One region of the Streptomyces sp. NPDC048734 genome, then DNA from elsewhere that is predicted to be linked to it. Evidence: predicted binding sites of a transcription regulator. Region 1 holds the regulator's gene; the other holds the start of a gene.
The links. The regulator HrcA, encoded in region 1, represses chaperone genes, less so after heat shock. The targets are predictions, from matches to a motif close to TTNGCACTCNGNNNNNCNGAGTGCNAA.
Positions count from the first base shown of each region.

Region 2: a site for HrcA is predicted at 5,496-5,522, ahead of groES (co-chaperone GroES). Genes of this name have one in related genera too.

Region 1 is NZ_JBICUZ010000001.1:508,024-523,622, forward strand. Features, by position in the region: gene ACGFQC_RS02200 (AMP-dependent synthetase/ligase) at 1-197, shown strand, start outside; gene ACGFQC_RS02205 (ATP-binding SpoIIE family protein phosphatase) at 483-2,390, shown strand; gene hemW (radical SAM family heme chaperone HemW) at 2,475-3,707, shown strand; gene ACGFQC_RS02215 (DUF3097 domain-containing protein) at 3,846-4,661, opposite strand; gene ACGFQC_RS02220 (MBL fold metallo-hydrolase) at 4,693-5,418, opposite strand; gene hrcA (heat-inducible transcriptional repressor HrcA) at 5,577-6,593, shown strand; gene dnaJ (molecular chaperone DnaJ) at 6,594-7,727, shown strand; gene ACGFQC_RS02235 (nitronate monooxygenase) at 7,886-8,977, shown strand; gene ACGFQC_RS02240 (16S rRNA (uracil(1498)-N(3))-methyltransferase) at 8,974-9,720, shown strand; gene ACGFQC_RS02245 (hypothetical protein) at 9,797-10,180, opposite strand; gene ACGFQC_RS02250 (hypothetical protein) at 10,288-10,815, shown strand; gene ACGFQC_RS02255 (S41 family peptidase) at 10,878-14,081, shown strand; gene ACGFQC_RS02260 (HIT domain-containing protein) at 14,268-14,621, shown strand; gene ACGFQC_RS02265 (ribonuclease Z) at 14,625-15,530, shown strand; gene ACGFQC_RS02270 (adenosine deaminase) at 15,551-15,599, shown strand, end outside.
Region 2 is NZ_JBICUZ010000002.1:630,619-646,217, forward strand. Features, by position in the region: gene brxD (BREX system ATP-binding protein BrxD) at 1-1,078, shown strand, start outside; gene ACGFQC_RS08010 (DEAD/DEAH box helicase) at 1,075-3,225, shown strand; gene groL (chaperonin GroEL) at 3,305-4,930, opposite strand; gene groES (co-chaperone GroES) at 5,043-5,351, opposite strand; gene ACGFQC_RS08025 (polysaccharide deacetylase family protein) at 5,652-6,656, opposite strand; gene ACGFQC_RS08030 (polysaccharide deacetylase family protein) at 6,653-7,558, opposite strand; gene ACGFQC_RS08035 (methyltransferase domain-containing protein) at 7,688-8,848, shown strand; gene ACGFQC_RS08040 (sigma-70 family RNA polymerase sigma factor) at 8,836-10,104, opposite strand; gene ACGFQC_RS08045 (YciI family protein) at 10,275-10,631, opposite strand; gene ACGFQC_RS08050 (LCP family protein) at 10,829-11,827, opposite strand; gene ACGFQC_RS08055 (endo-1,4-beta-xylanase) at 12,038-13,462, opposite strand; gene ACGFQC_RS08060 (LacI family DNA-binding transcriptional regulator) at 13,575-14,648, opposite strand; gene ACGFQC_RS08065 (glycoside hydrolase family 3 N-terminal domain-containing protein) at 14,789-15,599, shown strand, end outside.

The DNA of each region.
Region 1 (15,599 bases):
TCATCGAGGGCTACGTGAAGCACCTCAACCAGGGGCTGCAGAAGTGGCAGACGATCAAGAAGTTCCGGCTGCTGCCGCGTGACCTCGACGTGGAGCACGGCGAGATCACGCCGAGCCTGAAGCTGAAGCGGCCGGTCGTCGAGCGCGAGTACAAGCACCTGATCGACGAGATGTACGCCGGGGCGCGCGAGGCGTAGGCGCCGGCAGGGGACCTCCAGGCCGGGCGCGGCCGCGGACACGCCGCCCCCGGCCGAGGCCGACACCGGTACGACTACGGGTACCGGGACGAACAGCGGGGTGCTCGAATCCCGTCCCCGAAGCGACCCTTTCCGGACACACGCGGAACCCGGTTCCCCCTCATCACGGCCCACTTCGGTAACTCAACGCGTAGGGGCGCGACCGGTCTGTCACCCTGTCGGCATCGGCCGGGGTGTGCCGCCCGCGGACCGAGGCCCGATTCGTCGATCGCCCGGGAGCCGTCCATGGGGGCCATTCCCACGCAACGGGAGACCGTGTCCCGTGCCGGTGGCGCGCCGGCGCACGCGGGCGGGCACCCGCACACGCGCGTGACCCTCACCGGCGGCACCCTCGCGCCCGGCGCCGCCCGTGACGTCGTCCGCGCCGCGTTCGCCGAGTGGGCAGGCCGCGGCCTGCCCGGTGCCCGGGAACTGGCGGGACGGCTCGGCGAGGAGGTGGTACTCGTCGTCAGCGAACTGGTCACCAACGCCGTCGTGCACGCCGGTACCGACGTCGACCTGCTGTGCCGGCTGGAGGCGGAGCCGGAGCCGGAGCAGCCCGACGCCTGCGCCGTCGTCGTGGAGGTCACCGACCACCACCCCTCGCGCGCCCCCCGCGACGGCGGTCCCGACACGCCGTACGACACCCCCGAGTACGGCCGCGGCCTGCGCCTGGTGGCCACGCTGGCCGACGCGTGGGGGGTGACGTACCGCCGGGGAGCGAAGACCGTGTGGGCGCGGCTCCCGGTCCGCCCGGCGGACGACGAGGGGAACCCCGACGAACCCCGGGCCCGCACCACCCCGGCGCCCGCCCCCTCCCTCGCCTTCGCCGAGGTCCTCGCCCCCGAAGGCCGGTCCGGCGCGCACGACCGCGACTGGCTCGGCCGCGGCGCCCTGTCCTTCCTCGCCGAGGCCTCCGACCTGCTCGCCGGACAGCTCGACGAGGAGCTGGTCGCCGCGCTCACCGGCCAGCTGATCGTGCCGCGCCTCGCGGACTGGTGCGCGATCCGGCTGGAGGACGAACTCGGCCCGCGCGCCGGCTGGGACGACGGACCGCAGGCACGGCTGACCCGCGTCTGGCACGTCAGCGAGAACCACGTCGAGGAACTGCGCCGGGCCCTGGAGAAGGACCCGCCGCGCCCGCCCGACGGCCCCGACTCCGGGCCCGCGGCCCACCCCTGGCCCGGCGGCGCGCTCGGCCCGCACGGCACCGCCCTCGCCTACCGCCTGGTCGCCGGCGGCCGCCCGCTCGGCACCCTCGTCATCGGACGGGCCGCTCTGCCGCGCTTCCCCGACGAGGTCACCGGGCTCGTCGAGGACCTCGGCCGACGCGTGGCGCTCGCCATCGGCGCCGCACGCCAGTACGCCCGCCAGGCCACCATCAGCGCCGTCCTCCAGCGCGGTCTGCTGCCCGGCGCGGTCGCCGAGATCCCCGGCCTGCGCAGCGCCCTCGTCCACGAGCCGCGCGAGCAGGGCGGGCCGAGCGGCGACTTCTACGACCTGTTCCCGGTGGGCGACGGCCGCTGGTGCTTCGCGGTCGGCGACGTCCAGGGCAAGGGCCCCGAGGCGGCCGTGGTCATCGGACTGGCCCGGCCCTGGCTGCGGCTGCTCGCCCGCGAGGGGTACGGCGTCGCCGACGTCCTCGACCGCCTCAACCAGCTCCTCCTCGACGACGCCACCGAGGCCGCCGACGCGGCCGCCCGCGCCCTCGTCGGTCCGGCGGGCCCCGGCGACGGACCGCAGACCCGCTTCCTCTCGCTCCTCTACGGCGAACTCGTGCCCTTCGACGGCGGCGTCCGCTGCACCCTCGCCTCGGCCGGCCACCCCCTGCCCCTGCTCCTCGGGCGCGACGGCGGCGTGAGCACGGCCGCGCGGCCGCAGACCCTCCTCGGCGTCGTCGAGGACGCCACGTACGTCAGCGAGAGCCTGGACCTGTGGCCCGGCGACACCCTGCTCTGCGTCACCGACGGCGTCACCGAGCGCCGCTCGGGCTCCCGCCAGTTCGACGACGGCGACGGCCTCGCCCACGCCCTCGCCGGCTGCGCGGGGCTGGACGCGGAACTGATCGCCGAACGGATCCGCCGGCTGGTCCACGAGTTCGGCGGCCGGCCCCCGGAGGACGACCTCGCCCTGCTGGTGCTCCAGGCCGAGTAGCCGGGCGGCGCAGGCGCGGCGCCGTGGAGGAGCCGGCCGGCGGACCCACGGGACCTGCGAGCCGCGTACGGGACAATGGAGGACATGCCTTCCGCACTTCCCGACGGCGAGCCCGTCCCCACCGACGGCGCACTGCCCGCCTCCGCGCTCGCCGGGGCCGCCGACCGCCCCCTCGGGTTCTACCTGCACGTGCCCTACTGCGCGAGCCGCTGCGGCTACTGCGACTTCAACACCTACACCGCCACCGAGCTGCGCGGCACCGGCGGTGTCCTCGCCTCCCGCGAGAACTACGCCGACACCCTGGTCGACGAGGTCCGGCTGGCCCGCAAGGTCCTCGGCGACGACCCGCGCGAGGTCCGCACGGTCTTCGTCGGCGGCGGTACGCCCACCCTGCTCGCGGCCGGCGACCTGGTCCGGATGCTCACGGCGATCCGCGAGGAGTTCGGGCTGGCCGCGGACGCGGAGGTCACCACCGAGGCCAACCCGGAGTCGGTCGACCCGGCGTACCTCGCCACACTCCGCCAGGGCGGCTTCAACCGGATCTCCTTCGGCATGCAGAGCGCCCGGCAGCACGTGCTGAAGGTCCTCGACCGCACCCACACGCCCGGCCGCCCCGAGGCCTGCGTGGCGGAGGCCCGCGGCGTCGGCTTCGAGCACGTCAACCTCGACCTGATCTACGGCACCCCCGGCGAGTCGGACGACGACTGGCGGGCCTCCCTGGACGCCGCCCTCGGCGCCGGACCCGACCACGTCAGCGCGTACGCCCTGATCGTCGAGGAGGGTACGCAGCTCGCCCGCCGGATCCGCCGCGGCGAGGTCCCGACGACCGACGACGACGTCCACGCGGACCGGTACCTGATCGCGGAGGAGACGCTGTCCGCGGCGGGCTTCCACTGGTACGAGGTGTCCAACTGGGCCACCTCCGAGGCGGGCCGCTGCCTGCACAACGAGCTGTACTGGCGGGGTGCCGACTGGTGGGGTGCGGGTCCGGGAGCCCACAGCCACGTCGGCGGCGTGCGCTGGTGGAACGTGAAGCACCCGGGGGCGTACGCGGCGGCGCTGGCGAGCGGCCGTTCACCGGGCGCCGGACGCGAGATCCTGTCGCAGGAGGACCGCCGGGTCGAGCGGATCCTGCTGGAGCTGCGGCTGCGGGAAGGGGTTCCGCTGGACCTGCTGAAGGAGACGGGGCTGGCGGCGTCGCGGCGGGCCCTGTCGCAGGGGCTGCTGGACGGCGGCCCCTACGAGGCGGGGCGGGCCGTCCTCACCCTGCGGGGCCGCCTGCTGGCGGACGCGGTGGTGCGGGACCTGGTGGACTGATCACCCCGGCGGGTGAACCGCTGCGGAACGCCGGTCCGGTCCCTGACCTGGTTCGGACGCGCAAGTTCGGTGATCCGGTGCCGTTGCCGTTGGTGGGCATCGACCTCGACACGAGCAGGTTCGGCACGCTGCCGCCGCTCACACCGGTGCCGTGACGAAGTCGATCAGTTCCTCGACCGCTCTCAGCAGCTCCGGCTCCAGGTCCTTGTAGGACCCCACCCGCTTCAGGACGGCCTGCCACACCGCGCCGGTGTTCTCCGACGGCCACCCCAGCGCCCGGCACACCCCCGTCTTCCAGTCCTGCCCGCGCGGGACGCGGGGCCAGGCCGCGATGCCCACCGCCGACGGCTTCACCGCCTCCCAGATGTCGATGTACGGGTGGCCCACCACCAGCGCGTGCTCGCTGGTCACGGACCGGGCGATGCGCCACTCCTTGGTGCCGGGGACGAGGTGGTCCACCAGCACCCCCAGGCGGGCGTCGGGGCCGGGGGCGAACCCGTCGACGATCGACGGCAGGTCGTCCACGCCCTCCAGGTACTCCACGACCACGCCCTCGACGCGCAGGTCGTCGCCCCACACCTTCTCCACCAGCTCGGCGTCGTGCCGGCCCTCGACGTAGATGCGGCCGGCGCGGGCCACCCGGGCGCGGGCGCCGGGCACGGCGACCGAACCGGAGGCGGTACGGGCGGGCCGCAGCGGAGCCGCCGGGGCCGGGCGGACCAGCGTCACGACCCGTCCCTCCAGGAGGAAGCCGCGCGGCTCCAGCGGGAAGACCCGGTGCTTGCCGAAGCGGTCCTCCAGGGTGACCGTGCCCGCCTCGCAGCGGATCACCGCGCCGCAGAAACCGGTGCCGGGCTCCTCCACCACCAGGCCGGGGTCCGCGGGGACCTCGGGGACGGGCGGCTGCTTCTTCCACGGCGGGGTCAGGTCGGCGGAGTACACACGGGGGCCCATTCGGATGACGATAGGAGAAGCCCCGCGGCGGTCACGGCGACACGCCGAAACGCGCGGCCAGCGCGTCCCGCTGGGCCCGGACGAACGCCGCGTCCACCACCGCGCCGTGACCGGGCACGTACAGCGCGTCCTCGCCGCCGAGGTCCAGCAGCCGGTCGAGGGCGGCCGGCCAGTGCGACGGTACGGCGTCGGGCCCGGCCTGCGGTTCGCCGGACTCCTCGACGAGGTCGCCGCAGAAGACGACCTCGGGCGAGCCGGGGCCCGCCGGGACGAGGACGGCGAGGTCGTGCGCGGTGTGGCCCGGACCGACGTTCGCCAGCAGGACCTGCCGCCCGCCGCCCAGGTCGAGCGTCCACTCGCCGGAAACCGGGTGGCGGGGCCGTACCAGGGTGTCCGCGGCCTCCGTGGCCGCGGTCTCGTCCAGGCCGCACCGGACCGCGTCCGCGCGCAGTTCGTCCGCCGGTACCGATTCCGCCCCCACCGCCGCGTAGACCTCCGCGCCCGCGAAGGCCGCCGCCCCGAGCACGTGGTCGAAATGGGGGTGCGTGAGCGCGAGATCCGTCACACGCCGGCCGGCGAGTTCCTCGGCGCGCATCCGCAGCCGGGCGCCCTCGGCGAGACTCGATCCCGCGTCCACCAACAGGGCCCGCCCCTCCCCGACGACCAGCCCCGCCGTGCAGTCCCAGCCGGGCAGCCGGCACCGGCCGACCCCGGTGGCGATCCGCTCCCACCCCAGCTCTTCCCAAGTCACCGTCATACCGCGACGCTAGCCCCGGCGGCCCGGCAGGGCGACCGACCTTGCCCTGGGTGTACCCCACAGCCGTACACTGGGCCGGGGAACGCTGGCACTCGAATGTGAAGAGTGCCAGGCGGGGCGCCCGGGGGACCGGGGACGACTTCTGGAGGTGAGCGCGGGTGCTGAGTGAACGCAGGCTCCAAGTGCTGCGCGCCATCGTCCAGGACTACGTCGGCACCGAGGAACCCGTGGGTTCCAAGGCGCTCACCGAGCGGCACAACCTCGGCGTCTCCCCGGCCACGGTCCGCAACGACATGGCCGCCCTGGAGGACGAGGGGTACATCGCGCAGCCGCACACCAGCGCCGGGCGCATCCCCACCGACAAGGGCTACCGGCTGTTCGTCGACAAGCTCGCCGGCGTCAAGCCGATGACGGCCCCCGAGCGGCGGGCCATCCAGAACTTCCTCGACGGCGCCGTCGACCTCGACGACGTCGTGGCCCGGACCGTACGGCTGCTCGCGCAGCTCACCCGGCAGGTCGCCGTCGTGCAGTACCCGTCGCTGACGCGCTCCACGGTGCGGCACGTCGAGCTGCTGTCGCTGGCGCCGGCCCGGCTGATGCTGGTGCTGATCACGGACACCGGGCGGGTCGAGCAGCGGATGGTGGACTGCCCGGCGCCCTTCGGCGAGACCTCACTGGCGGACCTGCGGGCGCGGCTGAACAGCCGGGTCGCGGGCCGCCGCTTCAGCGACGTGCCGCGGCTGGTCGAGGACCTGGCCGACGCCTTCGGGGTCGAGGACCGCGGCACGGTCACGACGGTGCTCTCCACACTGCTGGAGACGCTCGTCGAGGAGAACGAGGAGCGGCTGATGATCGGCGGCACCGCCAATCTCACCCGCTTCGGACATGACTTTCCCCTCACGATCCGACCCGTCCTGGAAGCCTTGGAGGAGCAGGTCGTGCTCCTCAAGCTCCTTGGCGAGGCGGGGGATTCGGGCATGACCGTACGCATCGGTCACGAGAACGCCTACGAGGGACTCAACTCCACTTCGGTGGTGTCGGTCGGCTACGGTTCGGGCGGCGAGGCAGTCGCCAAGCTCGGCGTGGTCGGACCGACCCGCATGGATTATCCGGGAACGATGGGAGCGGTACGCGCAGTGGCACGGTACGTCGGACAGATCCTGGCGGAGTCGTAAGTGGCCACGGACTACTACGCCGTTCTCGGCGTGCGCCGCGACGCGTCGCAGGAAGAGATCAAGAAGGCCTTCCGGCGGCTCGCACGCGAGCTGCACCCGGACGTCAACCCCGATCCGAAGACCCAGGAGCGGTTCAAGGAGATCAACGCCGCCTACGAGGTGCTGTCGGACCCGCAGAAGAAGCAGGTCTACGACCTCGGCGGCGACCCGCTGTCCCAGGCGGGCGGCGGCGCGGGCGGTTTCGGGGCCGGTGGCTTCGGCAACTTCTCCGACATCATGGACGCCTTCTTCGGCACGGCGTCGCAGCGCGGGCCGCGCTCGCGCACCCGCCGGGGCCAGGACGCGATGATCCGGCTGGAGATCGACCTCGACGAGGCGGCCTTCGGCACGACCAAGGACATCCAGGTCGACACGGCGATCGTCTGCGGCACCTGCAGCGGCGAGGGCGCGGCGCCGGGGACCACCGCGCAGACCTGTGACATGTGCCGCGGCCGCGGCGAGGTGTCGCAGGTGACGCGGTCCTTCCTCGGTCAGGTCATGACCTCGCGGCCCTGCCCGCAGTGCCAGGGCTTCGGCACCGTCGTGCCGACGCCGTGTCCGGAGTGCGCGGGCGACGGCCGGGTGCGCTCGCGTCGCACGCTGACCGTGAAGATCCCGGCCGGTGTCGACAACGGCACCCGCATCCAGCTCGCCGGCGAGGGCGAGGTCGGGCCCGGCGGCGGCCCCGCCGGCGACCTGTACGTCGAGATCCACGAGCTGCCGCACGCGCAGTTCCAGCGGCGCGGCGACGACCTGCACTGCACGGTCACCCTGCCGATGACCGCGGCGGCCCTCGGCACCAAGGTGCCGCTGGAGACGCTCGACGGGCTCGAGGAGGTCGACATCCGGCCCGGCACGCAGTCGGGGCAGTCGATCCCGCTGCACGGGCGCGGTGTCACGCACCTGCGGGGCGGCGGGCGCGGTGACCTCATCGTGCACGTCGAGGTGCAGACGCCCAACAAGCTGGACCCCGAGCAGGAGCGGCTGCTGCGGGAGCTGGCGAAGCTGCGCGGGGAGGAGCGGCCCCTCGGGCAGTTCCAGCCCGGTCAGCAGGGCCTGTTCTCCCGGCTGAAGGACGCGTTCAACGGACGGTGACGGCGGCGGGCGGTGAGGGCTCCTCGCCCCCGCCGCCCCTTCCCCCTCCCGTTCCCCGGGGGCCGCGCCCCGGACCCCCTTCTGCCTGGGCGGTTTCGTCGCCGGACGCCGGACGGGCTGGTTTCGGACTCGTCCGGGCGACGTGACACCATGCCGTCATGTCCTCCGCACTGACCGATCTCCTCCCCCTCCCGATCGTGCAGGCCCCCATGGCGGGCGGCGTCTCCCTCCCGCAGCTCGCCGCCGCCGTGTCCGAGGCCGGCGGGCTGGGCTTCCTGGCCGCCGGGTACAAGACCGCCGACGGCATGTACCAGGAGATCAAGCAGCTGCGGAGTCTGACCTCCCGGCCCTTCGGCGTGAACCTGTTCATGCCGCAGCCCGAGCATGCCGAGACCGGCGCCGTCGAGGTCTACGCCCACCAGCTGGCCGGTGAGGCCGCCTGGTACGGGACCGAGCCGGGCGATCCGGACAGCGGCCGCGACGACGGCTACGACGCCAAGCTGGCGGTCCTGCTGGACAACCCGGTGCCGGTGGCCTCGTTCCACTTCGGCGTCCCCGGCCCGAAGGCGCTGGCCGCGCTGCGCCGGGCGGGCACGTTCACCCTGGTCACCGCGACCACCGTGGAGGAGGCCGTCGCGGTCGAGCGGGCCGGCGCGGACGCGGTGATCGTGCAGGGCGTGGAGGCCGGCGGACACCAGGGCACCCACCGCGACCTCCCCGAGAACGACGGCTCCGGAATCGGCCTGCTGTCGCTGCTCGCCCAGGTCCGGGAGGCCGTCGGCCTGCCACTGGTCGCCGCGGGCGGTCTCATGCGGGGCAGTCAGATCGCCGCCGTCCTCGCCGCCGGGGCGAGCGCCGCCCAGCTCGGCACCGCCTTCCTCGCGACGCCCGAGTCCGGCGCGGCCGCCGTGCACAAGGAGGCGCTCACCGACCCGCTCTTCGTGCGCACGGAACTGACCCGCGCCTTCTCCGGGCGCCCGGCCCGCGGCCTCGTCAACCGCTTCCTGCGCGAGCACGGCCCGTACGCGCCCGCCGCCTACCCCGAGGTCCACCACCTCACCTCGCCGCTGCGCAAGGCCGCCGCGAAGGCGGGCGACGCGCAGGGCATGGCGCTGTGGGCCGGCCAGGGACACCGGCTGGCCCGCGCCCTGCCCGCCGGGCGACTGGTGGAGGTGCTGGCGGCCGAACTCGACGCGGCGAGAACGGCGTTGTCGGACGGCGGCACGGCCGGCGCGGGCGGTGCGCGATGACCGCCCCCGTCTTCGTCGTCGAGGAACTGCCGGGCGGTCCCGCCGAGTTCGTGCTGGACGGGCCCGAGGGACGGCACGCCGTCTCGGTGAAGCGGCTGCGGGCCGGTGAGGAGGTCGTCCTCACCGACGGCACCGGCCGCTGGGCGCGGGGCGAGGTGGTCGCCGCCGAGGGCAAGGACCGGCTCGTCGTCGATCTGGTCCAGGTGGCTCAGGAGCCCGCCGAGGCGCCGCGGATCACCGTCGTCCAGGCGCTGCCCAAGGGTGACCGGGGCGAACTGGCCGTCGAGACGATGACCGAGACCGGGGTCGACGCGATCGTGCCCTGGTCCGCGTCCCGCTGCATCACCCAGTGGAAGGGCGACCGCGGGCTGAAGGCGCTCGCCAAGTGGCGGGCGACCGCCCGCGAGGCCGGCAAGCAGTCCCGCCGGGTCCGTTTCCCCGAGGTCGCCGACGCCGCGACCACCAGGCAGGTGGCGGCACTGCTGGCCCGGGCCGACTTCGCGGCCGTGCTCCATGAGGACCGCGACTACGGCAGCGAGCCGCTGGCGACCGCGCCGCTTCCCTCGGACGGGGAGATCGTGCTCGTCGTCGGACCCGAGGGGGGCGTCTCCCCGGAGGAGCTGGCGCTCTTCGAGGAGGCCGGTGCCAGGGCGTACCGGCTGGGGCGCAGCGTGCTGCGGACCTCCACCGCCGGGACGGCCGCCGCCGCCCTGATCCTGGGCCGGACCGGCCGCTGGTCCTGACCGGCCGCCGGTCCTCACCCGGCCGCTGGTCCTCACCCGCCCGCCGGTACTCATCGGCCCGCCTCCGGGACCCGGGTCACTCCGGTGGGGCTTCGGGCGTGGTCGCCGCGCGGCTGAGGGCGTCGAACAGGATCCAGCCGTCCAGATCCCGCTCCCGCTTCCCCTCGTGCGGCAGCAGCCGGCGGCGGACGGCCTCGTCGACGAGCGCGCGCACCGTACCGGGTTCGTGCAGGTTGAGGTGGTGGGCGCGGTCGCCGACGCCGCCCGCGTGCGTGTACGCGCCGCCGCCGACGTAACGGCCCTCGCCCTCGCGGAAGACGATCCTGGTGCGCACGCCGTCCCTGATCAGGGTGAGGACGTCCCGGCAGCCCCGGCCGTCCCGGTGCCGGTGGCGGACCGTCCACAGGTAGGCGGTCGTGTCGTCGACGATCAGTTTCCTCGGGCGGCGGCGGTCTCGCATGCGGTCACCGTAGACCGGGGCGGCGGTGCGGCGCATGGCGTTAAGTGCTCTACCGCGCCCCCGCCGGCGGTGGCAGGCTGCCCTCCATGGGGGCATGGAGGACAAGGATGCGGGGCCGGGCGCGCGGGACACGTGCGGCGGCGGTGGCGGGGCTGGCGGTCCTGGCCGTGGCCGGCGCGGTGGCGTGCGAGCCCGGCGGGATCGGCTCGGCGGCCGTCGCGTACACCACCGACGAGGCGGCGACGGCCGAGATCGAGCGCCGGGACGTCGACGTGCGATGGCTGACCTGCACCGCCGGCTACGGCGACGACGGCGCCTCCGGGGACCGGGAGACCGTCGCCTCCGTCGACTGCGAGGGGGAGACCGGCAACGGGCGGGACATCGCCCTCACCGGCCACGTCACGCGCGCCGTCGACGGCTCCTGCGTACGCGGCGACCTCCGCGCGGAGGTCGGCGGCAAGCGGCTGTTCCAGGTGAGCGGGCTCGGGGACTGCGGGTCCGCCACCCCCTCGCCGCTCACCCCGCCCCGCTCCGCGCAGCCCGCCGAACCCGGGCGGCCCACGGTCACCGTGACCGTCACCCGGACGGTCTGGTGCGGGGACGACACGCACTGCGGGTCCGCCGGCACCAAGTGACCCGGGCGGCCGACCGACCGGAACCCCTGTCGGTCACCGCCGCCCTTGCCTAGAGTGATCGGGTGACACAGCCCGTGACGCCTGCCGCGTACTTCCGATTCCCGCACCTGCAGGGCGAATTGGTGGCCTTCACCGCCGAGGACGACGTGTGGCTCGCGCCCCTCGACGGCGGGCGCGCCTGGCGGGTCAGCGCCGACAACACGCCGGTCACCCTGCCCCGCGTCTCACCCGACGGCACCACCGTCGCCTGGACCTCCACCCGCGACGGCGCCCCCGAGGTGCACGTCGCCCCGGTCGACGGCGGCCCCGCCACCCGGCTCACCCACTGGGGCAGCCCGCAGACCAGGGTGCGCGGCTGGACCCCCGACGGCCGGGTGCTCGTGCTGAGCACCCACGACCAGGCGAGCGGGCGCCGCAGCTGGGCCCGCGCGGTCCCGCTCGACGGCGGACCGGCCACCACCCTGCCGTACGGGCCCGTCGGCGGGGTCGCCTTCGGCCCGCACACCGTGCTGGTGTCCGCGCCCATGGGGCGCGAGGCCGCCCACTGGAAGCGCTACCGGGGCGGCACGGCAGGCAAGCTGTGGATCGACCGGGACGGCGACGGCGGGTTCACGCGCCTGCACGAGGACCTCGACGGCAACATCGAGTACCCGGTGTGGGCCGGCGACCGCATCGCCTTCCTCTCCGACCACGAGGGCACCGGCGCGCTGTACTCCTCCCTCGCCGACGGCTCCGACCTGCGGCGCCACACACCCCTCGACACGTTCTACGCCCGGCACGCGGCCGGGGACGGCGACCGCGTCGTGTACTGCTCCGCCGGTGAGCTGTGGATCCTGGACGACCTCGACGGCGCCGAGCCGCGCCGTCTCGACGTCCGGCTCGGCGGGCAGCGCACCGACCGGCGGCCGCACCCGGTGCCCGCCGCCCGCTGGCTGGGCTCCGCCACTCCCGACCACACCGCGCGCGGCAGCGCCGTCGAGGTGCGCGGCGCCGTCCACTGGGTCACCCACCGCCACGGCCCCGCCCGCGCCCTGGCCGCCGAACCCGGTGTGCGGGCCCGGCTGCCGCGCACCTTCCGCACGGAGGGCGAGGAATGGGTGGTGTGGGTGACCGACGCCGAGGGCGAGGACGCCCTGGAGTTCGCCCCCGCCACCGGCCCGGCACCGGGCGCCACCCCGCGCCGGCTGGCCGCCGGACGCCTCGGCCGGGTGGTGGAGCTGGCCATGGCCCCCGACGGCAGCCGGGCCGCCGTCGCCGCGCACGACGGACGGCTGCTGCTCGTCGAGCGGGAGACCGGGGAGGTCCGCGAGGTCGACCGCAGCGAGGACGGCGACGTCCGCGACCTCGTCTTCTCCCCCGACTCGGCCTGGCTGGCCTGGTCGCACCCCGGCCCGCGCCCGCTCAGCCGGCTCAAACTGGCCAACACCGCGGACCTGTCGGTCACCGAGGCGACCCCGCTGCGCTTCCACGACTACGCGCCCGCCTTCACCCTCGACGGCAGGCACCTCGCGTTCCTGTCGACGCGCGCCTTCGACCCGGTCTACGACGAGCACGCCTTCGACCTCTCCTTCATCGAAGGAGCCCGCCCGTACCTCATCCCGCTGGCCGCGACCACCCCCTCGCCGTTCGGCCCGCAGCGGCACGGCCGCCCCTTCGAGGCCCCCGACAAGGACGAGACCCCCGACAGCGAGGGCACCCCGGCCACCCGCATCGACCTGGAGGGCCTCGCCGACCGGATCGTGCCCTTCCCCGTCGAGGCCGGCCGCTACTCCGGGCTGCGCGCCGCCAAGGACGGCGTGCTGTGGCTGCGGCACCCCGTGCGCGGTGTCCTCGGCGCCTCCCGCGCCACCCCCGACGACCCCGGTCCGGGCACCGAGCTGGAGCGCTACGACCTCGTCCGGCAGCGCCTCGAACACCTCGCCCCCGACGCCGACGCCTTCGAGGTCAGCGGTGACGGCAAGCGGCTGCTGCTGCGCTCCGACGGCAAGCTCAGGGTCGTCCCCGGCGACCGGCGCGCCTCCGGCGACGAGGACGGCGACACCAACCTCACCGTCGACCTCGGCCGGGTCCGCCAGAGCGTCGACCCGGCCGCCGAGTGGCGCCAGATGTACGACGAGACCGGCCGCCTCATGCGGGACAACTTCTGGCTGCCCGACCTCGGCGGGATCGACTGGGACGGTGTCCTCGACCGCTACCGGCCGCTCCTCGACCGGGTCGCCACCCGCGACGACCTCGTCGACGTCCTGTGGGAGGTGCACGGCGAACTCGGCACCTCGCACGCCTACGTCGTCCCCCGCGGCTACGGCGGCGGCGCCCGCCAGGGTCTGCTCGGCGCCGACATCTCCCGTCACGAAGACGGCAGTTGGCGCATCGACCGGATCCTGCCGTCGGAGACCTCCGATCCCGACGCCCGCTCCCCGCTCGCCGCGCCCGGCGTCGCGGTGCGCGCGGGTGACGCGATCCTCGCCGTCGCCGGGCACCCCGTGGACCCGGTCACCGGACCCGGACCGCTCCTCGTCGGCACGGCGGGCCGGGCCGTCGAACTGACCGTGTCGCCGGCCGGCGGGGGCGAACCCCGGCACGCCGTCGTCGTCCCCGTCGACGACGAGGAGCCGCTGCGCTACCACGCCTGGGTCGCGGACCGGCGGGCATACGTGCACGAGAGGTCCGGCGGCCGGCTCGGCTACCTCCACGTGCCCGACATGCAGGCTCCCGGCTGGGCCCAGATCCACCGCGACCTGCGGGTGGAGGTGGCGCGCGAGGGCCTCGTCGTGGACGTCCGCGAGAACCGGGGCGGGCACACCTCCCAGCTCGTCGTGGAGAAGCTGGCGCGGCGGATCGTCGGCTGGGACGTGCCGCGCGGGATGCGGCCGTACAGCTATCCGGAGGACGCGCCGCGCGGACCCGTCGTCGCGGTCGCCGACGAGTTCTCCGGCTCCGACGGGGACATCGTCAACGCGGCGGTCAAGGCGCTGGGCATCGGGCCGGTGGTCGGGACCCGCACCTGGGGCGGGACGATCGGCATCGACAGCCGGTACCGGCTGGTCGACGGGACGCTGGTCACCCAGCCCAAGTACGCGATCTGGCTGGAGGGTCACGGCTGGGGTGTGGAGAACCGCGGCGTCGACCCGGACGTGGAGGTGGTGATCCGCCCCCAGGACCACGTGGCGGGCCGGGACCCGCAGGTGGAGGAAGCGGTACGGCTGGCGCTGCTCGCGCTGGAGGAGACGCCGGCGAAGGCGGCTCCGCCGTTGCCGGGGTCGTAGCCCGCCCGGTGCCGGTGCCGGTGTCACCGTCGCCGGGGGCTGCCGCCCCCAGCCACCTCCCGCCTTCGGCCCGGACGGCCTCGTCCTCGAACTCCCCCGGAGGGGGCGCCCCCGGACGGGCTGGATCGGCCCGGCGCTCGCTACCATGCCTGCGTACTGATCGAACCGGCGTGAGGAGGCACCCCGATGCCAGGCGAGCCGCAGGACGACTGTCTGTTCTGCAAGATCGTGGCGGGGACGATCCCCGCGACGATCGTGCGGGAGACCGGGACGACCATCGCCTTCCGGGACATAAACCCCCAGGCGCCCACCCACGTCCTGGTGATCCCCAAGGCGCACCACGTGGACGCCGCCGCCCTCGCCGCCGAGGCGCCGCAGCTCGCCGCGGACGTCCTGCGCGAGACGCGGGCGGTCGCCGACCAGGAGAACCTGGAGAGCTACCGCATCGTCTTCAACACCGGCGGCGGCGCCGGCCAGACCGTCTGGCACGCCCACGCGCACGTCCTCGGCGGCCGTGGCCTGCAGTGGCCCCCCGGCTGAGCCGTGTCCGTACGTGAACTGGTGGTCCTGGGCACCGCCAGCCAGGTCCCGACCCGGCACCGCAACCACAACGGCTACCTCCTGCGCTGGGACGGCGAGGGCATCCTCTTCGATCCCGGCGAGGGCACCCAGCGCCAGATGCTGCGGGCCGGGGTCGCCGCGCACGACCTGCACCGGATCTGCGTCACGCACTTCCACGGCGACCACTGCCTCGGCGTCGCCGGGGTGATCCAGCGCGTCAACCTGGACCGGGTCCCGCACCCGGTGACCGCCCACTTCCCGCGGTCCGGGCAGCGCTTCTTCGACCGGCTCCGGTACGCCACCGCCTACCGCGAGACCGTCGGCGTCACCGAGGTCCCGGTCGACGGCGACGGACCCCTCGCCGTCACCGCGTCGTACACGCTCCAGGCCCGCAGGCTCTCCCACCCGGTCGAGTCCTACGGCTACCGGCTGACCGAGCCCGACGGCCGCCGGATGCTGCCCGACCGGCTCGCGGCGCACGGCCTGCGGGGACCCGACGTCGGCCGCCTCCAGCGCGAGGGCTCGGTCGGCGGGGTGTCGCTGGAGGAGGTCAGCGAGGTGCGGCGCGGGCAGCGCTTCGCGTTCGTCATGGACACCCGTCTGTGCGACGGCGTGGGGGAGCTGGCCGAGGGCTGCGACCTGCTGGTCATCGAGTCGACGTTCCTCGACGAGGACGAGCGGCTCGCCGACGAGCACGGCCACCTGACCGCCGGTCAGGCCGGACGGGTCGCGCGGGACGCCGGTGTCCGGCACCTCGTGCTCACCCACTTCAGCCAGCGCTACGGCGACCCCGCCGAGTTCGAGCGGCAGGCACGGGCGGCCGGGTTCGCGGGGGAGCTGACGGTGGCGTACGACCTGCTGCGGGTGCCGGTTCCGAAACGTCGGTAAAACACCCGTACGATGCTTTGATGCCCCTCCCCAAAGCTGAACTGCACCTGCACATCGAAGGCACCCTGG
Region 2 (15,599 bases), on a different contig from region 1:
GGCCGTCAGCGAGGTGCAGATCTCCGAGACGGAGACCCCGCTGCACCGCCTGGAGACCGTCTACCGGCGGCTCACCGAACGCCTGACCACCTCCACCCACCCGGCCTCCGCGCTGCGCGCGGTCGTCGACTCCTGGTTCTACGCGCTGGAGGAGGAAGTCCTCGACGCCGGGGACGCCGACGAGCACGACGAGGCCGGCCTCGCACGCGCCGTGGACACGCTGCTGGAGTTGCGGCTGACCGAGGTGGCCCGCACGACGCCCGCCTTCTCCGCCGCACTGCGCGGTTACCGCGAGGCGGTGGCCGCCGGTGACGGGGCCCGCGCCGAAGCGCTCATCGCCTGGCTCGGCGGACAGAAGTCGGTGGCCGCTTCCGCCAAACGTGCTGCCGGAGTGCGCGGCGAGCTCGACCACTTCGCGGCCCTCGGCTTCCTCCAGGGACTGCTGACCGTGCTGCGGGACTGCGGCCACCCCGGGCTCCTCCTCGTCCTCGACGAGGTCGAGACCCTCCAGCGGGTGCGCGGCGACGTCCGGGAGAAGTCGCTGAACGCCCTGCGCCAACTGCTGGACGAGATCGACGCGGGACGGTTCCCCGGACTGTTCCTCGTCATCACCGGCACCCCCGCCTTCTACGAGGGGCAGCAGGGCGTACAACGCCTGGCTCCGCTGGCCCAGCGCCTGGCCACCGACTTCACCACCGACCCGCGCTTCGACTCACCGCGCGCCGTCCAACTGCGCCTTCCCGGCTTCGACCTGACCTCCCTCGGCGAGCTGGGCCGCAAGGTGCGCGGCGTGTACGAGGCGACCGCACGCAACCCCGAGCGGGTCGCCGCCCGAGCCGACGACGGCTACCTCGACGAACTGGCGCGTGCCGTCACCGGTTCGCTCGGCGGGAAGGCCGGTATCGCCCCCCGGCTGTACCTGCGCAAGCTGGTCGCCGACGTCCTCGACCGGATCGACACCTTCGACGACTTCGACCCCCGCGTCCACTACACGCTCACGGTGAACAGCGCGGAGCTCGACGAGGTGGAGCGCAACGCCGCCGCAAGCGCAGGTGACGTGGAGCTGGAGCTGCCGTGAGCGCCGATGCGCTGGACCTGCTCGATCCGATCCTCACCCATCACATCGTCAACTCCCTCGGCTGGCGCTCCCTCAGACCACTGCAGGAGGAGGCGATCGCCCCCCTCCTGGCCGGACAGGACGCCGTACTGCTGGCGCCGACCGCCGGCGGCAAGACCGAGGCCGCCACGTTCCCCCTGCTCACCCGCGCGCAACGGCACGGGTGGAAGGGCACCGGAATCCTGTACGTCACCCCGCTGAAGGCGCTGCTGAACAACCTGCACCCACGACTGGAGACATACGCAGGCTGGGTGGGGCGTACCGCGCAGCTGTGGCACGGCGACATCGCGAGCAGTCGCCGCCGCCGTATCCTCGCGCAGCGGCCGGACCTGCTGCTCACCACGCCCGAATCGCTGGAGGCCATGCTGGTCAGCACCCACGTGGACCACCGGACGTTCTTCTCGGGCGTGCACTGCGTGGTGGTCGACGAGGTCCACGCGTTTGCCGGTGACGACCGGGGATGGCACCTGCTGGCCGTGCTGGAACGGCTCCAGAAGGTCGCCGAACGGCCCGTGCAACGCGTCGGGCTCTCCGCCACCGTCGGCAACCCGCACGAGCTGCTGGACTGGCTGCAGGGCTCGGGCCACGGGCGACGGCCGGGGCGGGTCGTCGCGCCCGGTGTGGCCCTGCCCGGCACGGCCCCCCTGTCACCGTCCCCGACCACGAATGCGCCGCCGGGAGACATCGAACTCGACTACGTCGGCTCCGTCACCAACGCAGCCACCGTCATCGCCGCCCTGCACCGGGGCGAGAAACGGCTGGTTTTCTGCGAGAGCAGACGCACCGTCGAGGAGCTGGGCGAGCAGCTCCGCCTGCGGGGCGTGACCACCTTCCTGTCGCACGCCTCGCTCTCCGCCGACGAACGGCGACGCGCGGAGGAGGCCTTCGCCGAGGCCCGGGACTGCGTGATCGTGTCGACCAGCACCCTGGAGCTGGGCATCGACGTCGGCGATCTCGACCGGGTGATCCAGCTCGACGCACCTGCCACGGTGGCCTCGTTCCTCCAACGCCTGGGGCGCACGGGGCGCCGCGCCGGCTCCCGCCGCAACTGCCTGTTCCTCGCCCTCACCGACGAGGGGCTCCTGTCCGCCGCGGCGCTGCTGCTGGCCTGGTCGCGCGGCTGGGTGGAACCGGTCACCCCGCCGCCCGAGCCGCGGCACCTCGTCGCCCAGCAGCTTCTCGCCCTGTGCCTGCAGGAGCACCGGGTCGGGGAGAACCTGTGGCAGGAGTGGTGGGGCGGCCTCGGCCCGTTCGCCGGCGCCGCCGAACCCGTCGTACGGCATCTCGTGGAACACGGCTACCTGGAGCGCGACGGCGGCACGCTGTTCATCGGGCCCGAGGCCGAACGCCGCTTCGGCCACCGGCACTTCATGAACCTGACGGCATCCTTCACCGCACCGCCGGAGTTCACCGTGCTCAGCGGCCGGACGGAGATCGGCCGCACCGATCCGGACCTGCTCACGGAAGAGATCGACGGGCCGCGCAAACTGCTTCTGGCCGGCCGCAGCTGGCTGGTGACGTACATCGACTGGCGGCGCAGACGCTGCTTCGTGGAGCCCGTGGACGAGGGCGGGCGGGCCAGGTGGAACGGGTTCGGGCCGAACCGCGTCCGCTCCTCCACGCTGACCCGTGCCGCCCGTGACGTCCTGCTCGGCGATGATCCTCCGGTGCTCCTGACCCGCCGGGCGCAGGCGAGGCTGGCGGAGGCGCGAGAGACCCATCTGGACGTGGTGCACCCGGCCGGAACCGTCGTCACCCGGCGTGGCGACAGTGACGTGCGCTGGTGGACCTGGGCCGGGCACCGGGCGAACGCGACCCTGGCCGCGTCCCTGCCGTCCGCGGTCCTGCGGCACCGGCTCGTCGACGACCGCTTCGTCCGGCTCCGCGACGACGTGACCCCGCAGACTTGGCGGGCGGCGGTGGCGGATGCCGCCGCGGGCCTGACGCTGCCCGAGGTGGACGCCCACGCCGTGCGCGGCCTGAAGTTCGCGGAGGCGCTGCCCCCACGGCTCGCGCAGGCCACGCTCGCCGCGCGGCTGGCGGACCACGAAGGAGCGCGGGCGGCGCTCGCGGAGCCCGTCCGGTTCCTGGTGCGGCACGACTGGTGACGTGACCGGGGACGGTCGTCGTGGAAGCGCCGAGGCCCGGCACCCCTCGCGGGGGCCGGGCCTCGGTGGCTGACGTGCGTCAGTGGGAGTGGCCGTGGCCGTGCCCGGCGGCGGCCGGCTCCTCTTCTTCCTTCTTCTCGACGACCAGGGTCTCGGTCGTCAGGAGGAGGGAGGCGATGGAGGCGGCGTTCTCCAGGGCGGAGCGGGTGACCTTGACCGGGTCGATGACGCCGGCCTTGACCAGGTCGCCGTACTCGCCGGTCGCGGCGTTGAAGCCCTGGCCCTTGTCCAGCTCGGCGACCTTGGAGGTGATGACGTAGCCCTCCAGGCCGGCGTTCTCGGCGATCCAGCGCAGCGGCTCGACGGCGGCGCGGCGGACGACGGCGACACCGGTGGCCTCGTCGCCGGTCTTGCCGAGGTTGCCCTCGAGGACCTTCACGGCGTGGACGAGCGCGGAGCCACCACCGGAGACGATGCCCTCCTCGACCGCGGCGCGGGTCGCGGAGATGGCGTCCTCCAGGCGGTGCTTCTTCTCCTTCAGCTCCACCTCGGTGGCGGCGCCGACCTTGATCACGCACACGCCGCCGGCCAGCTTCGCGAGACGCTCCTGGAGCTTCTCGCGGTCCCAGTCGGAGTCCGTGTTCGCGATCTCGGCCTTGATCTGGGCGACGCGGCCGTGGACTTCCTCGGTGTTGCCGGCACCGTCGACGACCGTGGTGTCGTCCTTGGTGACGGTGACGCGGCGGGCGGAACCGAGCACGTCGACGCCGACCTGGTCGAGCTTGAGGCCGACCTCCTCGGAGATGACCGTGGCGCCGGTGAGGACCGCGAGGTCCTGCAGCATCGCCTTGCGGCGGTCACCGAAGCCGGGGGCCTTCACCGCGACGGCGTTGAAGGTGCCGCGGATCTTGTTCACGACCAGGGTGGAGAGCGCCTCGCCCTCCAGGTCCTCGGCGATGATCAGCAGCGGGCGGGAGGAGTTGGTCTGGATGACCTTCTCCAGCAGCGGCAGCAGATCGGCGATGGAGGAGATCTTGCCCTGGTTGATGAGGATGTACGGGTCCTCGAGGACGGCCTCCATGCGCTCCTGGTCCGTCACGAAGTACGGCGACAGGTAGCCCTTGTCGAAGGCCATGCCCTCGGTGAAGTCCAGCTCCAGGCCGAAGGTGTTGGACTCCTCGACGGTGATGACACCGTCCTTGCCGACCTTGTCCATGGCCTCGGCGATCAGCTCGCCGACCTGCTGGTCCTGGGCGGACAGCGCGGCGACGGCGGCGATGTCGGACTTCTCGTCGATCGGGCGGGCCGTGGCGAGCAGCTCGTCGGAGACGGCCTTGACCGCGGCGTCGATGCCCTTCTTGAGGAGGGCGGGCGACGCGCCGGCGGCGACGTTCCGCAGGCCCTCGCGGACCAGCGCCTGGGCGAGCACGGTGGCGGTGGTGGTGCCGTCACCCGCGATGTCGTTGGTCTTGGTCGCCACCTCCTTCACCAGCTGCGCGCCGAGGTTCTCGTACGGGTCGTCGAGCTCGACCTCGCGGGCGATCGTGACACCGTCGTTGGTGATGGTGGGGGCGCCGAACTTCTTGTCGATGACGACGTTGCGGCCCTTGGGGCCGATCGTCACCTTGACCGTGTCGGCAAGCTTGTTGACGCCGCGCTCGAGGGCGCGACGGGCGTCCTCGTCGAACTTCAGGATCTTCGCCATGGGAGCGGTTCAGCCCTCTCGGAAAACGTGGGAGAAACGAACCGCGCCCCCAGCGCCCGGCTTCACAAAGACGCGGGGGCCAGGGGCGCAGTTCACTGCAGAACTGGGTGAATTACTTCTCGATGATCGCGAGCACGTCGCGGGCCGAGAGGACGAGGTACTCCTCGCCGTTGTACTTCACCTCGGTGCCGCCGTACTTGCTGTACAGGACGACGTCGCCGACCTTGACGTCGAGCGGCAGGCGCTCGCCGTTCTCGAAACGGCCCGGGCCCACGGCGAGGACGGCGCCCTCCTGGGGCTTCTCCTTCGCGGTGTCCGGGATGACCAGGCCAGAGGCCGTGGTCTGCTCGGCGTCGAGCGGCTGGACCACAATGCGGTCCTCGAGCGGCTTGATGGCAACCTTGGAGCTGGTGGTCGTCACGATCCGACCTCCCCCTTCGGAGATCTCACGGGGTTAACTGTCTGAGGTGGCGACCAGGTGGATCCGTCGTCGCGGGTGCCGGACCTGCCCGTCGCTATTGGCACTCTCCAGTGGGGAGTGCCAGAGCTGAGACTATGACCGCGATTAGCACTCGGTCAAGCGGAGTGCCAACGCCGTGCGTCGCGCGTGCCGGAATCCGGGTCGGGCGGGGCCGGTGTCCGGGTCGGGATCCGGGGCGGGATCCAGGTCGGGCAGGGGCCGGCGTCCGGGTCGGGATCCAGGTCGGGCGGGGGAAAGCCCTCAGAGGTAGTCCTCCAGGCGGCCCACCGTCAGGCCCTGTTCCTGGATCATCCGCAGCAGCCTCGTCGTGCGTTCCCGCAGGCTCGGCCCTCCGGTCTCGTCGGGGTCGACGGCGACGACGTCCCCGGGACGCAGGCGGTGGGAGCCGTGGGTGTAGGTGAGGTCGGTGGTCCCCATGGAGGCCCGCCACAGGACGACGGCCGTGATCCCGCAGTCGGCGGCCGCGCGCAGGGTCACCGTGTCGTACGTGCCGTAGGGCGGGCGGAACAGGCGGGGGCGCAGGCCGAAGCGGGCCTTGAGCTTGTCCTGCTGGCCGCAGATCTCGGCGCGCTGGCCCGCGTAGGGCAGGCCGCGCAGGGCGGCGTGGTCGAGGGTGTGGTTCTGGAGGCCGGCACCGACCGACCGCAGCCGGGCGAAGTGCGCGTAGCCCGGGCCCACCACGCTGTCGGTGAGGAACATGCTGACCGGCAGGCGCAGCTCGCGGACCATGGTGACGAAGCGGGGGTCGCGTTCGGCACCGTCGTCGTAGGTGAGGAAGACGACCTTGTCGCGGGTCGGGATCCGGTCGACGACCGGCGGGAGCGCGGGGCGGGCCGGGCTGCCCGCGAGGGGGCCGGCCGCCGGTGTGCGGGCGGGAGCGGGGGCGAGGGGGGCGTCCAGACCCCAGCGGCGGTACGGCTGCTCCGCGGCCGACGCGTGCGGACGCTCGGCCCGCTCGGTCTGCTCGGCCCGCTCGGTCTGCTCGGTCTGTTCGGCCCGTTCGGCCCGCTCGGCCCGTTCGGCCCGCTCGGCCGTCGGGGCCTCTGGCCGCGCGCCCTGCCCAGCCCCCGGCCCCGCCGCCGGCGCGTGCGGGCGTACGCCCCGTTCGGCGCCCGGCCCTTCGGACCGCACCCGCTCCGTCGCCGTGCGGCCCGGGTGTTCGACCGGGTCGGCCGACCGGGCGCAGCCGGTCAGCGTCACCGTGAGGGCCGCGGCGGACGCGAGCAGCGCGGTCCGCCTTCTCACAGGTAGTCCTCCAGCCGGGCCACCGCGTAGCCCTTCTCGGTGACCAGGTTCAGGAAGCGGCGGATCATGTCGGGCATGGTGCCCTTCCAGTCGGCGCGGCCGCGGAAGTGGGTGAGGACGATGTCACCGGGGTGGAGGTCGCGGTCCCACTCGCGGTAGTCCCACCGGTCGGCGAAGACCTCCTCGTTCCACAGCGGCGCGTACTTCACGCCGCAGGCCTTCGCGGCGCGCAGGGTGTCGCGGTTGTAGTTGCCGAAGGGCGGGCGGAAGAGCGCGGGGCGGCTGCCGTAGCGCTTCTCGATGACGTCCTGCATGCCGCAGATCTCGTGCTTCTGGCGGGTGTAGGAGAGGGCGGGCAGGTAGGGGTGGTGGAGGGTGTGGTTGTTCAGGGTCACCCCCGCGTCCTGCATCTTCTTGAAGTAGCCGTAGTCCTCCTTGACGAGGTAGTCGCTGAGGAAGGCCGTGTAGGGGATCCTCAGGTCGCTCATCATGCGCAGGAACGCCGGGTCCTTCTCGGCGCCGTCGTCGATGGTGAGGAAGACGACCTTGTCCTTGGTGGGGACGGTGGTGAAGACCGGCGGGAGGTTCAGTTCCTCGTGGTCGTCGACCTCGAAGCCCTGGCGGGTGGTGATCGCCGGTCTCGTCGCGGGCGGGGCGGGGGGTGTCAGCGGGACCGTCTCGAGCCGCCAGCGGGCGGCGGCCGCGGCCCGGGCAGCGTACTCGGCACGCAGCTTGGCCGCGTAGGTGTGCAGGGCGCGGGCGGGCTGCCCCTGGGGCAGCTGCTGGCCGGGGGCGGGACGGCTGCCGGAGCCGTCGGCACCCGTGGCCCCGGGGGCGCAGCCGGAGGCGAGGGCGGCCACGGCGAGGACCGCGACGCCGGCCCTGATCCCCACTCGCCGCATCCCCTTTTCATCGTTTTGTACGACTGATCCTGGTCCCATGGCGCCGGATCCTCGCAGTCACGTCCACGCGATCCCGCCCGACACCGCCGCCGGAGGCGCACCATCCACCGACTGGCCCACAATGACCCGGTGAACGACCTCGCCCCGCTCCTCACCCCCGAGGGCCGCGCCCTCCTCGACGCCGTGCGCGGCACCGCCCCGGCCGACGAACTGGCCGTCGCCACCAGGCTGCGCCGCGAACACCCCGCCGAGCTGGTCTCGGCGGCGCTCGGACAGGCCCGGCTGCGGCAGCGGGCGGCGGCGAAGTTCGGGGCCGAGGACGCGGAGCGGATGTTCTTCACGCCGAACGGGGTCGAGCAGTCGACGCGCGCGAGTGTCGCCGCCCACCGCGCCGAGCGGATGAAGGCGCTCGGCGTGGCCTCGGTCGCCGACCTGTGCTGCGGGATCGGCGGCGACGCGGTCGCGCTCGCCCGCGCGGGGATCAGGGTGCTCGCCGTGGACCGCGACCCGCTGACGGCGGCGGTGGCGCGGGCCAACGCCGAGGCGCTGGGGCTCGCCCATCTGATCGAGGTGCGCGAGGCGGACGTCACGGAGGTCGACACGGGCGGGTACGACGCCGTGTTCGTCGACCCGGCGCGGCGGGGTGGCCGGGGCCGGATCTTCGACCCGGAGGCCTACTCGCCGCCGCTGTCATGGGCGGTCGGGGCGGCGCTGAAGGCTCCGCACGGCGCGCTGAAGGTCGCCCCCGGCATCCCGCACGAGGTCGTGCCCGCCGGGGCCGAGGCCGAGTGGATCTCCGACGGCGGGGACGTCAAGGAGGCCGTGCTGTGGTTCGGCACCGAGCCGGGCACGGTGCGCGCCACCCTCCTCCCCGGCCCGCGCACCCTGCTCGGCGCCGGTCTGCCCGACCCGGCGGTACGGCCGGTGGGACGCTTCCTTTACGAGCCGGACGGCGCCGTCATCCGGGCCCACCTGGTGGCCGAGGTCGCCCGGGACCTGGACGGCGGCCTGGTCGACGAGACCATCGCCTACGTCACCGCGGACACGCTCCGGCCGACGCCGTACGCCACCGCCTACGAGATCACCGACCGGCTGCCCTTCAACGTCAAGAAGCTGAAGGCGCTGCTGCGGGAGCGCGGGGTGGGGATCCTCACCGTGAAGAAGCGCGGCTCGGCGGTGGAGCCGGAGGAACTGCGCAGGAAGGTCAAGCCGCAGGGGCCGAACTCGGCGACCGTGTTCCTGACCCGGGTCGCGGGGGCGCCGACGATGCTCGTCGGTCACCCGGCCTGAGCGGCCCGGCGCAGCAGCAGCTCCCGTTCCCGTTCGTTGCCGGTCAGCCGCGCGGCCCGCTCGAACTCCGCGCCCGCCTCCGCCGTACGGCCCAGGCGCCGGAGCAGGTCGCCGCGGACGCTGGGGAGCAGGTGGTAGTCGCGCAGGGCCGGTCCGGCGGCGAGGGCGTCGACGATCCGCAGGCCCTGCTCCGGGCCCTCGGCCATCGACACGGCGACCGCGCGGTTGAGTTCGACCACCGGGGACGGGGAGCGGGCCGCGAGGAGGCCGTAGAGGGCGGCGATGGCACGCCAGTCGGTCTCCTCGTAGGAGTACGCGTGCGCGTGGCAGGCGGCGATCGCGGCCTGGAGGACGTACGGGCCGGGCGGGCCGGCGGCCGTGGCCTCGGCGCGGCCCAGGGCGGCGATGCCGCGGGCGACGAGCATGCGGTTCCAGCGGCGGCGGTTCTGGTCCGCCAGCAGCACCGGTGTGCCGTCGGGGGCGGTGCGGGCGGCCGTGCGCGAGGACTGGAACTCCAGCAGCGCGGCCAGGCCGTGCACCTCGGGCTCCTTCGGCATCAGGGCGGCCAGCAGGCGGGCCAGCCGCAGGGCGTCCTCGCACAGACCCGGACGCAGCCAGTCGTCGCCCGCGGTGGCCGCGTACCCCTCGTTGAAGATCAGGTAGATGACGTCGAGGACGGAGCCGAGCCGAGCCTCGCGGTCGGGCCCGTACGGCACCTCGAAGGCGACGTTCTTCCTGGCCAGGGTGCGTTTGGCGCGGACGATCCGCTGGGCGACCGTCGGCTCGGGCGCGAGGAAGGCGCGGGCGATCTCGGCCGTGGTGAGACCGCCGAGCAGCCGCAGGGTGAGGGCGGTGCGGGCCTCGGCGGACAGCACGGGGTGGCAGGTGGTGAAGACGAGGCGGAGCAGGTCGTCGTCGATGTCCTCGGGGTCGGAGGGCTCGGGCGCGGGTGCCGTCGTCTCCAGGTCCCGGCCGATCTCGGCGAGTTTGCGGGCGTACGTCTCCCGGCGGCGGACCAGGTCGACGGCGCGGTGCCGGGCGGTGGCGGTGAGCCAGGCGCCGGGGTTGTCGGGTACGCCCTCGCGGGGCCAGCGTTCCAGCGCGGCCACCAGGGCGTCCTGCGTGAGTTCCTCGGCGATGCCGACGTCCCTGACGATCCGGGCGACGGCGGCGACGACGCGGGGCGACTCCAGGCGGAAGACGGTCTCCAGGGCGGCCGTGGCGGTGCGGGGGCCGGTGGCGGGCTGTTGGTTCACAACCCACCATCGAACACCTTCCGGGGGCCGCGGGGAAGCGACCCCGACCCGCCCCGGCCTCACCCCGGGCCCCCTCCCCGGTCTTCCCCTTGCGGCCTCCGCGCCCGGCCTTGTCCCGGTCTCACCCCGGACTCCCTCCCCGGCCTTCCCCCAGGCCTCCGCGCCCGGCCTCAGTCTTCCGTGATCTCCCGGACCTCCAGGGTCAGGTTCCACTCGTCGCCGTGGACCTTCACGAAGCGCTTGGACCACTCGAGCGCCTCGGCCATGTCCTTGCACTGCATGAGCGCGTAGCCGCCGACGACCTCCTTGGTCTCGGTGAAGGGGCCGTCGGTGACGGAGATCTCGCCGCCGTTCAGGTGGACGCGGACGCCCTGTTCGGAGGGCAGCAGGCCGCCCGTGTCGAGCATGACGCCGGCCTTGGTGATCTCCTCGATCAGTTCGCCCATCCGCTGCATCATCTCGGGGCTCGGGCCCTCGGCAGGCCGGGTCGACTCGTCGATCTTCACCAGGGACAGGTAGCGGGGCATGGTGGCTCCTCGGGTGGTGCGGGGCCGGGCTCCTCCCGGCCTCTCACCCATGCGTCGAACGGAGAACGGCCGGATCGACACCCCCGGCGAAAAACTTCGGGATTTTTTCCGGGACGGGGTCAGAGGGGTGTGGATCACGGGCTGTGGATCAGGGGGTGTGGATCAAGGGGTGTGGATCAAGGGCCGGGGGCCGGGGATCAGGCCCGTCCGAGCGACTCCCACAGGTCGCCCGCCTCGGGCTCGTCGGGGACGACCCGGTTGGGGTCCTCGGGGGCCTGCCGCACCGGCATGGTGACGGTGGTGACGTTCGCGGCGGACAGGCCGTGCAGGCTCCGGCCGAGTTCCATCAGCTCGGTGAGGGAGTCGAGGCCGGTGTCGGTGGTGAGGCCGCCGGTGGCCGCGTCGGCGACCCGGTAGAGCCGGGCGGGGTCGGTCGCCAGGTCCGTCGTGGACATCTGCTCCAGCAGGGCCTTCACCAGGGTCTGCTGGAGGCCGATGCGACCGAGGTCGCTGCCGTCGCCGATGCCGTGCCGGGTGCGGGCGAGGGCCAGGGCCCGGGTGCCGTCGAGGTGGTGGGTGCCGGCCGCGAGGCTGAGGTGGCTGTCCTCGTCCTCGATGTCCTCGGTGGTGGTGACGGTGACCCCGCCGAGCGCGTCCACGAGCTTCGCGAAGCCGGCGAAGTCGACCTCGACGAAGTGGTCCATGCGGACGCCGGTGAGCGACTCGACGGTCTTGACCGCGCAGACCGGACCGCCCAGCGCGTAGGCGCTGTTGAACATCGCGCCGTGGGCGACCTCGCTCGAGCCGCCGGAGGGCAGCGGGCAGGAGGGGCGGGTGACGAGGGTGTCGCGCGGGATGCTGACCACGGTGGCGCCGGTGCGGCCGGCGTCGACGTGCACGACCATCGCGGTGTCGGAGCGGGCCCCGGAGCTGTCCCCGCCGCCGAGCTCCCGGTTCTCGGCGCCGCTGCGCGAGTCGGAGCCGAGGACCAGGATGTTGACGGCCCCGGTGGGCAGCGGGGCGGCGGACTCGGTACCGGACGGGGTGGTGACCGCGCGGGCCGGACGGTCGTCGCCGAGCGCGCTGTCGATGTCGACGCCGCGGATGTTGTCGTTCAGGCGCCAGTAGACCCAGCCCGCCGCGGCCACGCCCAGCACCAGGGCGCCGGCCAGGGTGAGGCCGACGGCCTTGAACACCCTCGACCGCCGGCCCCGCCGCCGTTCCCCGCGCGCGCCCTCGTGCGCGGCCCCGTACGTGTCGCCGTGCCCGTTTCCGTGCCCGTCGCCGCGCGCGTTCGCGTCGTATCCCGTCACACGGGGAACGTACGTCCGAATGATGAGCGGACCGTGAGGAAAGGCACCCCGAGCGAGCTTTCTTCGGAAAATCTTACGACCGGAGCGTCACCTTCACCCCAGGGTCACCGTGGGCACCGGATTGCTCCCGCTCCACGACCCGTTGAACCCGAAGGTCACCGAACCGCCGTCGGGAACCGTCCCGTTGTACGAGGCGTTGGAACAGGTGACGGCCGCCCCCGACTGCGCGCAGGTCGCGTTCCACACCTGCGTGATCCCCTGCCCCGCACCGAAGTTCCAGTCGACCTTCCACGACGACAGCGCTGCTCCCGAGCAGGCGATCCGCACCTGTCCGGTGAAGCCGGTGTTCCACTGGGCGGTGACGCTGTAGGCCGCCGTGCAGGCGCCCGTGGGCGGCTCGGTCGTGGTCCCGCCGAGCGCCTCCGCGATCGCGCGGTAGGCCGGTTTCGGCGCGTAGTTCTCGTCGTACGGCGTCGCCGCGCCCTGCCCCGGGAAGGTGTCCGGGATCCAGGAGTCGGAGTCGGCGAAGCCCCACACCGTGACGCCGGTGCACCGGGCCACCGCCAGGCAGGCGTTCATGACGGCCTTGTAGTCGGCGGCCTGCTGGGTGAGCTTGGCGCTGTCCGAGGGCAGTTGCATCCGGATGTCCAGCTCGGTGATCGCCACGTCCACGCCGAGGTCGGCGAAGCGCTGGATGTTCTGCTGCAGGGTGGCGGGCACCTGACCGAGGATCAGATGGGCCTGCAGGCCCACCCCGTCGATCGGTACGCCGCGCTCCTTCAGCGACTTCACCAGGTTGTACAGGGCGGTGGACTTCGCGTTGACGCCCTCGACGTTGTAGTCGTTGATGTACAGCCGGGCGGCCGGGTCGGCGGCCCGCGCCCAGGTGAGGGCGTCGGCGATGTAGTCCGCGCCGAGGCCGTCGTACCAGAGGGTCGAGCGGTAGGTGCCGTCCTCGTCGAAGGGCTCGTTGACGACGTCCCAGGCGGCGACGCGTCCCTTGTAGCGCCCGACCTCGGTGTCTATGTGGTCGCGCAGGAGCGTGCCCAGCTGGGCGGGCGTCCAGCTGCCGTCGGTCAGCCAGCTCGGGTTCTGGCTGTGCCAGACCAGGGTGTGGCCGCGCACGTCCTGGTCGTGGGCCTCGGCGAAGTCCACGATCCGGTCGGCCTCGGCCCAGTCGAAAGTGCCCCGGGCCGGTTCGACCGAGCCCCATTTCATGGCGTTGCCGGGGGTGAGCCAGTTGAACTCCCGGCCGGCGATGTCGCCGTAGGTCCCGGTGAGCTTGGAGCCGGTGACCGCCGTGCCCATGACCTTGCCCTCGACGGCGGCGAGGTCGCGCAGCGGTGTGTCGGCGGCGTGGGCGGTACCGGCGCCGGCGGTGAGCAGCGCGCCGACGGTGGCCGCCCCGGCGAGCAGGGCGGACAGCCTGGCGCGGAGCGACGGACGGGAGCTCCTCCTCGACGAAGTGAAGGGTGACCTCGACGGACGGGAGGCCGACCTCGACGGACGGGAGGACATGACGGGACTGGAGGATCTCATGGCGGGCGCCTCCGAAAGTTTCGGCTGTTCAACCGATTGACTTCGGAGGAGTGTGGGGGCGCGCTCACCACCCGTCAACCCCGTCAATACGTCACCTTCCGGCCAGCGGCGGCGCCCCCGTGCTCGCCCGCACCACCAGACTGGTCGCCAGCTCCACCCGGGTCGCGGTGGGTGCGTCACCCGAGCGCCCCAGCTCCAGCACCAGCCGGGCGGCCGCCTCGGCCATCTCCGTCAGCGGCTGCCGTACGGTCGTCAGCGGCGGGCCGACCCAGCGGGCCACCGGCAGGTCGTCGAAGCCGACCACGCTCACGTCCTCGGGGATGCGCAGCCCGAGTTCGCGGGCGGCCTCGTAGAGGCCGAGCGCCTGCAGGTCGTTGCCCGCGAACACGGCGGTGGGCCGGTCGGGGCGGGCGAGCAGCTCGCGGCCGAGCCGGTAGCCGGTCTCGTGGTGGAAGTCGCCGGTCTTGACCATCTCCGGGTCGACCGGCAGCCCGGCCGTCTCCAGGGCCGCGCGGTAACCGTCGAGCCGGGCCCGGCTGCACATCATCTGCGGGGGTCCGCTGATCACCCCGATCCGCCGGTGGCCCAGTTCGACCAGGTGCCGGGTGGCGGCGAGGCCGCCCTGCCAGTTGGTGGCACCCACGGACGGCACGTCGGCGCCGGGGTCGCCCGCCGGGTCCATCACCACGAACGGGATGGACCGGCTGGTGAGCAGCGCCCGCTGGGACACGTCGAGCCCGGACAGCACGAGCACCACGCCGTGCGGGCGGCGTGCGGCCACCTGGTCGGCCCAGCTCCGTCCGGGGGTGAGCCGCCCGGCGCTCTCGCTGAGCACCACGCTCAGCCCGGCGTCCCGGGCCACGTTCTCCACGCCCCGGATGACCTCCATCGCCCAGGCGCTCTCCAGCTCGTGGAAGACCAGGTCGATCAGGGGGGAACGGGTCGCCTCGGCACGGCGCCGCCGGTAGCCGTGGGCGCGCAGCAGCTCCTCGACGCGGGTCCGGGTGGCGGGGGCGACGTCGGCGCGGCCGTTGAGGACCTTCGAAACAGTCGGCGCCGAGACGCCGGCCTCGCGCGCGATCTCCGCGAGGGTGGCGGTACGCGCCGCGGGGCGCCGTGCGGGCCGGTCTTCCGTCCGCGTCTCAGTGGGCTCCGAGGGTGTCATGGCGGCGATCGTATCCCCGCACTCCCTCTTGACGAACCCATGGGGACGCCATAGGTTCCCGGAACATTCGAAGTCAAGCTCGAAACATTCGTACCGCTGATTCCCGCTCTGGTGGCTCGCCGACCTCTGACAGGAGCTTCATGACCACCGCCCCCTGGCGTGACCCCGCCCTGCCCGCGGCCGCCCGCGTCGACGACCTCCTCTCCCGGATGACCCTCGAGGAGAAGACCGCCCAGCTGTACGGCGTGTGGGTCGGCGCCGCGACGGACGGCGAGGGAGTCGCCCCGCACCAGCACGACATGACCGCGGACTCCGCCGTCGACTCCGCCGACGGCTGGGACGAGCTGATCACCAGGGGTCTCGGCCAGCTGACCCGCCCCTTCGGCACGGCCCCCGTGGACCCGGCGCTCGGCGCCCGCGCACTGGCCGGTGCCCAGCGCCGGATCGCCGCCGCGGGCCGCTTCGGCATCCCCGCGGTGGCGCACGAGGAGTGCCTGGCCGGCTTCACCGCCTGGCGCGCCACCGCCTACCCGGTCCCGCTCGCCTGGGGCGCCGCCTTCGACCCGCCGCTGGTCGAGGAGATGGCCGGGCGCATCGGCCGCGACCTGCGCGCGGTCGGCGTCCACCAGGGCCTCGCCCCGGTCCTGGACGTCGTACGCGATCCGCGCTGGGGCCGGGTCGAGGAGACCATCGGTGAGGACCCGTACCTGGTCGGCACGGTCGGCGCGGCCTACGTGCGCGGCCTGGAGTCGGCGGGGGTCGTCGCCACGCTCAAGCACTTCGCCGGGTACGCCTCCTCGGCCGGCGCCCGCAACCTGGCCCCGGTGCGGGCGGGCACCCGCGAGTTCGCGGACGTCACCCTGCCGCCGTTCGAGATGGCGCTGCGCGAGGGCGGCGCCCGTTCCGTCATGGCGGCCTACACCGAACGCGACGGCGTCCCGGCCTCCGCCG